3 regions of the Salipaludibacillus agaradhaerens genome follow, and region 1 is predicted to be linked to each of the others. Evidence: predicted binding sites of a transcription regulator. Region 1 holds the regulator's gene; each other region holds the start of a gene.
The links. Region 1 encodes Rex, which represses fermentation and respiration genes when NADH is low (regulators of the CRP and FNR family bind a similar motif). Its sites were predicted from a motif close to TTGTGAAATATTTCACAA; they were not measured.
Positions count from the first base shown of each region.

Region 2: BK581_RS13615 (DoxX family membrane protein) is a predicted target of Rex. The motif match lies at 1,605-1,622, and genes of this name have one in related genera.
Region 3: BK581_RS13345 (cytochrome-c peroxidase) is a predicted target of Rex. The motif match lies at 1,316-1,333, and genes of this name have one in related genera.

Region 1 is NZ_KV917378.1:2,086,517-2,089,805, reverse strand. It holds gene BK581_RS09785 (ABC-F family ATP-binding cassette domain-containing protein) at 1-568, opposite strand, end outside; gene moaC (cyclic pyranopterin monophosphate synthase MoaC) at 713-1,192, shown strand; gene BK581_RS09775 (redox-sensing transcriptional repressor Rex) at 1,276-1,914, shown strand; gene BK581_RS09770 (MDR family MFS transporter) at 2,421-3,289, shown strand, end outside.
Region 2 is NZ_KV917378.1:2,902,381-2,905,669, forward strand. It holds gene dnaB (replicative DNA helicase) at 1-1,149, shown strand, start outside; gene BK581_RS13615 (DoxX family membrane protein) at 1,709-2,215, shown strand; gene BK581_RS13620 (adenylosuccinate synthase) at 2,501-3,289, shown strand, end outside.
Region 3 is NZ_KV917378.1:2,837,204-2,840,492, forward strand. It holds gene BK581_RS13340 (SHOCT domain-containing protein) at 1-910, opposite strand, end outside; gene BK581_RS13345 (cytochrome-c peroxidase) at 1,438-2,541, shown strand; gene BK581_RS13350 (ammonia-forming cytochrome c nitrite reductase subunit c552) at 2,645-3,289, opposite strand, start outside.

The DNA.
Region 1 (3,289 bases):
TAGGTTCGTCCAAAATGAGTAAATCAGGCTTTGATAAAAGCAATTTACCGAGTGAAAGTCGGGTTTTTTGTCCCCCACTTAACGATGAGATGGACGTATTATAATCAAAATGGTTAAAACTTAATCCTGATAAAATACTTCGTGTATCAGCCTCGTATTGAAAGCCACCCTTATCTTTAAAGTCTTGCTGTAGCTGATCATATTCTTGAAGAATTTTAACATGATCTTTTTGAGATGGATCACTCATTTTCTCCTCAAGTGCTCGCAAAGATGCTTCCATTTTCCGAAGTGGCTCAAAAACGGTCATCATTTCGTCCCATATACTTCTTTCTGTATGAAGGCCGCTATTTTGCGCTAAGTAACCCATACTGACATCCTTAGGAATGACAATTTGCCCTGAGTCGTACGATAACTCACCGGTTAGAATTTTCAGAAGCGTTGATTTACCGGCCCCGTTTCTGCCTACAAGGGCGATACGCTCCCGACTTTTTATTTCTAATTTTACATCGGAGAGTATTTTCTCTGTACCGAATGACTTCGACAATTGTGTACATTGTAATAAAATCATCACTGTAACCTCACAATTCAATTTCCGTACCGTTCACAAGCTAAGTGTACATGAGAGAAAAGGTTTATCGCAAGACTTCCATGCTTTATTATGCAGATTGTGAAAAAATAGTGTACAATAGAAGTGGAAAAAAGGGGGATAAACATGGGAGACTTCACACACTTTAATGAACAAGGTCGGGCACGTATGGTTGATATTTCCGATAAACAGGAAACAGTTCGAACAGCAGTGGCCCAAACAAGTCTTTTTGTCACTAAAGAAATCTATGAAAATATCCAACAAGGGACGATGGCTAAAGGGGATGTTCTCAGTGTGGCGCAAGTTGCAGGGATTATGGCTGCTAAAAATACGTCTCAGTGGATTCCAATGTGTCATCCGTTAGCACTGTCAGGAGTCGATATTCGTTTTGATTGGGATGTGAATGCTGATACATACCAATTGAAAATTGAAGCGTCAGTTAAGACAAAAGGGAATACAGGAGTAGAAATGGAAGCGCTAACATCAGCTTCTGCGACCGCATTGACTATATATGATATGTGCAAAGCAGTGGATAAAGGGATGGTCATTGGTGAGACATTTCTCGTGGAGAAAACGGGTGGAAAAAATGGGGATTTTAAACGATAACATACTTAACTTAATGAATGCATTTTAATACTTAGTTGGTTAGCCAAGGTAGCTATTATATTTAAGAAGGAGGCGGAGCAGTTATGGATCTAGATCAAGCAAAAATTCCTCAGGCAACAGCAAAACGATTGCCATTGTACTATCGATTTTTAGAAGGCTTACAAGCGTCAGGTAAACACCGCGTCTCATCTTCAGAATTAAGTGAAGCGGTAAAGGTCGATTCAGCCACAATACGTAGGGATTTTTCCTATTTTGGTGCTCTCGGCAAAAAAGGCTACGGATATAACGTGAATTATCTATTATCTTTTTTCAGAAAAACGCTTGACCAAGATGAATTAACGAAGGTGACACTTGTTGGGGTTGGTAATTTAGGAACGGCTTTTTTAAATTATAATTTTAGCAAAAGCAATAATACAAAAATTGATATGGCATTTGATGTAGCAGCAGATAAGGTTGGGAAAGAAATAGGTGGTGTGCCCGTTTATCATCTGGATGAATTTAAAGAGCGTGTGGCGGAAAGCAGTGTGGAAGTGGTCATTTTGACTGTGCCATCTCAAGCGGCACAACCTATCGCTGATGACTTAGTAAAAGCAGGTATTAAAGGGATTTTGAATTTTACGCCTGCGAGACTGTCGGTTCCGTCTGACGTTCGTGTTCATCATATTGATCTGTCAGTGGAACTTCAATCCCTCATCTACTTTTTAAAGCACTATCCTTTATAGAGAAAGTTGATACTTAAAATATGAGCTGCATCGTGTTAAAAGCTGCCTTATAATAGGCAGCTTTTAACATTGTAGAGGAGAAAAGTGTTCATTAGAGAAGATATAGTACCTAGATGAGTGTTACACGACTGCGGGTAATTTGGACAGGTCATCCGTACCTGAATGACGCAAGGCTCGTAAGACAAAGAATGGATGACTGAACGCTGTAAAGAAGACTGTTGTTAAAATGAGTGAACGAACATCCAAGCGCAGGAATAATTAAAAGTCGTCAATGATTAACGAACCATCTACAGAAGACATGATTTTTGTAATAAAAAGGACTGTCACTGAAGATGAACCTATGGGAACGGGTCAGTCTATAGCGAAAAACCAATGTGATAAAACGTTTTTTGCAGCTGTATTTCGTTCAAATAGATATATATGCATTTTTAATTTTAATTAATGAAACTCATGGTATAGTAGAAATAGATTACTATTTCGTGAACCGAAAGAAGGCTGTCTTATTTATGGCAAAAATCTCGCAAAAATGGCTTGTGGTCATAACCGTTTTATTAGGTACTTTTACCATCATTTTAAATAATAGTATGTTAAATCCCGCAGTCCCTCATTTAATGACTGTGTTTGAGGCTGATGCGGTCGCTACTGGCTGGGTCATTACGATTTTTATGGTCACTATGGGGATGGTTATGCCGCTGACCGGTTTTTTAGGTGATAAATTTGGTAAGAAGCAACTTTATATGGCTGGGCTCGCAGTATTCTTACTTGGATCACTACTAGGTTCACTTTCTTGGAATTTACCCTCCTTAATTGCTTTTAGAGGTCTGCAAGGCATAGGTGGTGGCGTTATGATGCCGCTCTCTCTAGCCCTTATCTTTGAGGTATTTCCTCGTGATGAGAGAGGACTAGCCACAGGTGTTTGGGGAGTGGCCGCCATGATGGCCCCAACCATTGGTCCAACATTAGGCGGTGTCATTATTGAACTTGGATCATGGCCATGGCTGTTTTTATGTAATATTCCTACAGGTCTTTTAGGATTGATCTTTTCTTATATGTATCTTCAAAAGTCTGAAAAAATGTCAGGTATCCGTTTTGATAAATGGGGGTTCTTCACTGTAACGCTTGGTGTTGGCTCGATTTTACTAGCACTTGGGAGGGTATCTGAACTAGCGCATTTAACTGCTCCAGTGAATTTAGCTCTAGTCGTGTTAGGTGTTATTGCAATTTATTGCTTCGTGAAAATAGAAAATCGCACAGAGCAACCATTATTAGATTTATCTATTATGCGTGTGCCGGCATATGCGTATAGTGTGTGGATTGCGATGATTAGCTCAATCAGTTTATTCGGTGGTATATTTTTAATCCCCCTGCTTATTCA
Region 2 (3,289 bases), 820 kb from region 1:
GAGCTTGAGACTAAGAACTGGCTTGAGGAAACCGGCGGCGTGTCTTATTTAAGTGATCTTGCCAATGCTGTACCAACAGCAGCGAATATTAGTTATTACAGTCAAATCGTAGAAGAAAAATCTCTCTTGCGTAAGCTCATACGAGTGGCGACTAACATTGCAACAGAAGGTTATGCTGCAGACGAAGATGTGGAAGCCATCTTAAGTGATGCAGAAAAAGCCATTTTAGAAGTAGCTCAAAAAAGAAGTGCCGGTGAATTTGCAGATATAAAAGATGTGCTTATAGAAGCATTTGACAAAATTGAAATGCTTCAGCATACAGCTGGAGAAGTAACAGGAATACCAACAGGTTTTACAGAACTTGATCGAATAACCGCTGGATTTCAACGAAATGATCTCGTCATTGTAGCTGCTCGTCCATCTGTAGGGAAAACAGCCTTTGCTTTAAACATCTCACAAAATGTGGCGACTAAAACAGATGAAAATGTGGCTATTTTTAGTTTGGAGATGGGAGCTGACCAGCTCGTCATGAGGATGCTGTGTGCAGAAGGCAATATTGACGCTCAAAGGCTTCGTACCGGCCGTCTTGAAGACGAGGATTGGCAGCGGCTCACGATGGCAATGGGAAGCTTATCAAAAGCAGGCATTTATATAGATGATACACCAGGGATAAAAGTGAAAGATATTCGCGCTAAATGTCGTAAACTAAAAAAAGAGCGTGGACTTGGCATGATCATGATTGATTACTTACAGCTCATTCAAGGAGATTCACGTAGTGGCGAAGGCCGTCAACAGGAGGTCTCAGAAATATCCCGTGAGTTAAAAGGATTAGCGAGAGAACTGGAATTACCCGTTATTGCCTTATCCCAGCTTTCTCGTGGTGTGGAGTCTCGGCAGGACAAACGTCCGATGATGTCCGATATCCGGGAATCAGGAAGTATTGAGCAGGACGCCGATATCGTTGCTTTCTTATATCGAGACGACTATTATGATCAAGAATCGGAAAATAAAGATATTATCGAAATAATTATAGCTAAACAACGTAACGGTCCTGTGGGAACAGTGGAACTCGCTTTCGTGAAGGAATACAATAAATTTGTAAACTTGGAGCGTCGTTTTGATGAAGGTGATATGCCACCTGGGGCTTAAGATTTGAGGATAGAAAAGAGGGATTAACCTATTAGTCTAATAGGTTAATCCCTCTTTATATGGATACTAAAGGGCGTATCAAGATATTAACTCATGTGATAAATGTATGAACTTAAAAGCATACTGCTAGAAGAAGCGTTGAGATCATCTTCAACTCTTTGCTGTTTCTACATGGAAACTTGTTTAAACAATATTTCATCCCCGTTTTAACAAATATAATTGTTATTTTGGACATGCCTCTTAATTTTTAGAGAAGAATATAAGATCTACCTTTCCGTTTTGGCTGAAAGATAGGTCGTATGGCGGGTTTAATAGAACGTGGGCAATAAATATCAATGACTTATGTCACAATTTAGACATGAGATTGCAACGATTTGTTCACAGTTAACACTGCTACTACAGTATAAATCACTATATAATAAAGTCATAAGAGAGTTAGTGATCACTAACTATTATTGTGAAATGTTGAACGTAGTGTATAGCTTGAGCAGGGTCTTATTCATTTTTAATCTGGTGATCTACTTACTTCTAAAAACTAATTCCTAGGGAGGAAGACATTATGTTTATCGATTTCTTAAGAAATAACAAAATTGCAGCAGGGATATTAGCCGTCTTACGCGTGTATATTGGTTGGCAATGGTTAAGTGCCGGATGGGGGAAAATTACGGGTGAACCGTTTGATGCTAGTGGTTATTTAATGGGGGTTGTGAATAACGAAGCTGTTATTGAAACATACCCAACATACCACGCTTTTATTGAAAACTTTGCATTACCGAACGCAGGGGTATTTAGTTTTATGGTCGCTTGGGGAGAGCTTCTAGTCGGTCTTGGTCTCGTAGTAGGTGTTTTAACAACTGCAGCTGTATTCTTCGGTATGACAATGAACTTTGCTTTCATGTTTGCTGGTACAGTGTCAAGTAATCCATGGTTAATCCTTTTATCCATCTTTGTAATTGTAGCTGGTTATAATGCAGGACGTTATGGTGGAGATCGCTGGGTAATTCCTTACATCCGCACGGTAGTGTTTAAAAACAAATTCACAAAACGTGAAGTACAGGCTGCATAAATTTATAAGATAATCATTGCACTCTCACTGTGTGAAATCTTAAACAGTGGGGGTGCTTTTATATGCAAAAAAATAATTGTGCTTGCACATTATAAAAAAATATTAAGGGAGGTAAGCTATAGTATTAGACATCTAGAAAAAAATAAACGAATAAAAAATTAAATTTAGTCGGCAATGTTCGGATTAACGTTGACTATCTGCGGGCATATTGGTAAAATAGCGGTGGTTACAAAGTGATTTACATATAATATACTATTATTAAATAGTTTCTGGAGGTGCGCGTTTATGCCATCGGTTGTGGTTGTAGGAACGCAATGGGGAGATGAAGGAAAGGGTAAAATTACGGATTATTTGTCTGAGCATGCTGAGCTAATCGCAAGATATCAAGGGGGAAATAACGCAGGGCATACGATCGTTTTTAACGATACGAAGTATAAATTGCATTTAATTCCATCTGGGATTTTTTATCGTGATAAAACATGTGTTATTGGAAACGGCATGGTAATCGATCCTAAAGCACTTGTAACAGAGCTTAACTATCTACATGAACGACAGGTTAGCACTGATAATCTACGAATTAGTAATCGTGCCCACGTGATTTTGCCGTATCATCTAAAGTTAGATGCCCTTGAGGAAGATAGCAAAGGTGCTAATAAAATTGGTACTACTCGAAAAGGTATCGGCCCAGCCTATATGGATAAAGCGGCACGTGTAGGAATCCGAATCGCAGATTTACTGGATAAGGAAACATTTAAAGAAAAGCTTGAAATAAACTTACGTGAAAAAAATCGTCTTTTTGAAAAAATGTATGAAGTAGAAGGATTCAAAATTGACGATATATTAGAGGAATATTATGAGTATGGTCAACAGTTCGCAAGCTATGTAGCAGATACCTCTGTCATATTGAATGATGGTTTAGACGCAGGCAAACGCGTGTTGTTTGAAGGCGCACAAGGTGTCATGCTTGATATCGATCAAGGTACCTATCCATATGTGACGTCCTCAAACCCTATAGCTGGCGGCGTGACTATTGGCTCAGGTGTAGGGCCATCAAAGATAAACCATGTGGTTGGT
Region 3 (3,289 bases), 750 kb from region 1:
CCTTTGAGTCAGACGGTTTAATTGTTTCTATGTGATGTTTAGCACGTGCTCTAAAACCAAAGAAAACAAATAAACTAGCAATAATAAGTGAGATACTAATCATAATGGCGCCTTCCAATTCAATAAGAGGTCGCGTTTCTCCTGCCGCTTCCCCCGAGGCATCATTCGTTTGAAATTGTGCATGAATCTCATCATTAGGAACCATTTGGTTTTCTAATGCTTCCAAGGTTGTAAAATGATCAGCTTTATCATAAGAAATTAGAAACGTAAATCCTTCTCCTTCCTCAGCCTTTTCTTTCTCAAAGGCATAAGCTGGAACACCAAACATTTCTAACTCTCGATCAGGTTCTTCAGATACCGTAAAGTCCTCTGATCCAAGAGGTTCAAAGATAATGATACTGACGTCATCAGCTCGCCTTTCAAGTTCATAATGATAAGAAAAAGTGTATGTGTCATTGGACACTTCATAAGGATCAATGAAGTACTCTATGACAAATTGATAATTATCGCTAGACGCTATGGACCCTTCTGTTTCCCACACAATCTCTTGAGCTTCAGTGTCTACGGAAGCTTCCACATCGTGTACAATGCCTTCTTCATCAAAAATGCCGACCATAGATAATGTAAACATATGGTTATCGCTAGGAACTGGGACTCGTATTTCTCCATCATAGGAAGATTCGTTTTCATTTTCTAAGGTCCCATGCTGGCCAACAAGCACTGCTGGTCGTCCTTCTTCCCATCCATCAGGCTCCACATATTGTGGCATGACCTGAATAACCAATTCTTTGTATGTAAGCGTTGAATTTGCCATCTCATCTTGAGCTGAAGCGACCCCAAAAGTGAAAATGACGTTAAGAAAGCTAAGTAGGAAAGCAATTCCACATAACCTTGTACGTTGGAGCCCCATAAAGCCCCTCCTTCCTTTTCATTGAAAGTTTTATTACAGACAGATAAATGTCCATAAAACGTCTGGCTCAAAATAGAGAAGAAAACTAAATTTATTTAAGCGGCAGGTAACGGACGCTATGTCTTGATTCACGCAACGACCACTCAGTAGGATAAGAACGAAAACTCCTTTGATTGAAATGTCGTTTTATGTGGCATTAATCTACAATAATCAAATCATTCACTTAGATGACCGCGTCCTCATAAAGCTGTATGTGGATAAAATCGCCTTTAGTCTACAATGGCTATTAGGTTAGAATAGTTATTCCATTTTTATCCTAGCATGTGTGCTCTCACTTTTTTCAGTAAAAAAATGAACGGTCTGTGAAATTTTAAAAAATCCCTTAAATGTGATTAACGTCACTAAATGGTAAATGTTTCAAAATGTTCACATTTTCAAAATTTATTCCTCGCAAAGCTTATTTATAATAATAATTAAAAAGGAGGTGTAAAAAAGTAATATCTATTTTATTTTGGGGAGGGTGACACATGCTAAAGCACATGAAGCTTATTACGGCGCTTTCCGTCACGTCTGTACTTTTGTTGGCATGCGGAGATACAGAGAACACAGCCACTAAAGAATTTGACAATTCAGGAACAGATGTGACGAATGAACAAGGTGAGGAAACGGTCCATTCAAACGCTCACGATGACAATGATCCCTTTAGCGAGTTGATTAGCTTGTTTCAACCATTAGGAGACATGGAAATTCCTGAAGATAACCCAATGACGGAAGAAACCATCGAACTCGGTAAAACGTTATTTTTTGACCCTCGACTATCTGGAGATAATTCGTTAAGCTGTGCCTCCTGTCACATTCCTGCTCTGGGGTATGGAGATGGTAAGCCTCTTTTTGAAGGCTTCGATGGTGTTGAAGGCCCTAGAAATACCCCTACCATCATTAATTCAGGTTACTATACATCTCTGTTTTGGGATGGACGGGCAGATTCCTTAGAATCTCAAGCACTGGGACCTATTGAGTCTGAAATCGAAATGAATCAAGATTTAGATGAACTAGTCGTCCAACTATCAGAAATTGCTGGTTATGTGGAGAAATTTGAAAACGCTTTTAATGATGACATTACGGTTGAAAACATAGGAAAAGCACTGGCAGCATTCCAACGAACGATCGTGATTGATGACACACCTTTTGATGCTTTTTTAGCTGGAGACTACGATGCCCTAACAGAGGAAGAAATTAAAGGTATGGCGCTTTTCGCTGGTGAAGCCTCATGCATAACATGTCACACAGGTCCAAATTTATCTGATGATAACTTCCATAATATCGGTATGGAAACAGATGATAAAGGGCGTTACGATGTGACTGGTGAAGACGCGGATATTGGGGCATTCCGAACACCAGGCTTATACGGTATTGATCATCGCGGTCCCTACATGCATAACGGGAGCATTGAAACGTTGGAAGATGTAATAGACTATTATGATCGGGGAGGGGACGATCATCCTAATAAGAGTGCGTTAATGCAAGAGCTTAATTTAACAAATGACGAGAAAGAGGCTCTTCATGCTTTTTTATTAGCATTATCTGGCGAGAGCCCACATGTTGATGTCCCTCCTCTTCCAGATTATTGACCTCACAACGATTGACGGACGGATAGATAGTCTCATTCAATAACTGTCTATCCGTCCCCAAAGCTTTCCTTATAACTACCTATGTTCTTTTTTCCTCATCATACTAATCGTCTAATTCCAACACATTTGGGAAGTTATCGTTTGTTGCGTGAGTATGTTTTAAATCTGGATCTTCTTCGTTATAAACTGCCTGAATTGTTTCTTCTATTTGAGCCTCTAACTCTTCTAGGTCCACATCTAATTTAATTAACTCTTCAATAGCGATACTTATCGCTTCATTTGATGCATCAGAGGAGGTTCTCATAGCATCCATCCCCCCTTGAGGATTATGAAAGCCATCAGAATTTTCAGCAGCGATAATATCCCAAAACCACTGTCCTTTTCGAATATACCATTGAGCTTCCTCAATACGCTCTTGTGGAGCTCCAACCGTAATCATCCGATTAACGTAATAATGGGCTCGCACTGAATGATCTTGTGTTTCTTCCATAGCTTCCAGGTGGCGTGATTGAATATTTTCAACCCTTTCCACTAAATCAGCTTCTGATTTATCCGAATGGCACGTTCGACATGTTTGTTCAACGTTATCCATTGGGGAGCTCCAATGATGCGAAGTTATTTTTTTACTGCCATCTGTTCGTTCATAAGGCATGTGACAATCTGCACAAGACACCCCTGCTTCCCCATGTGGGCCATAACTCCACAACTCAAATTCGGGATGCTGTGCTTTTAACATAGGCGCGCCAGA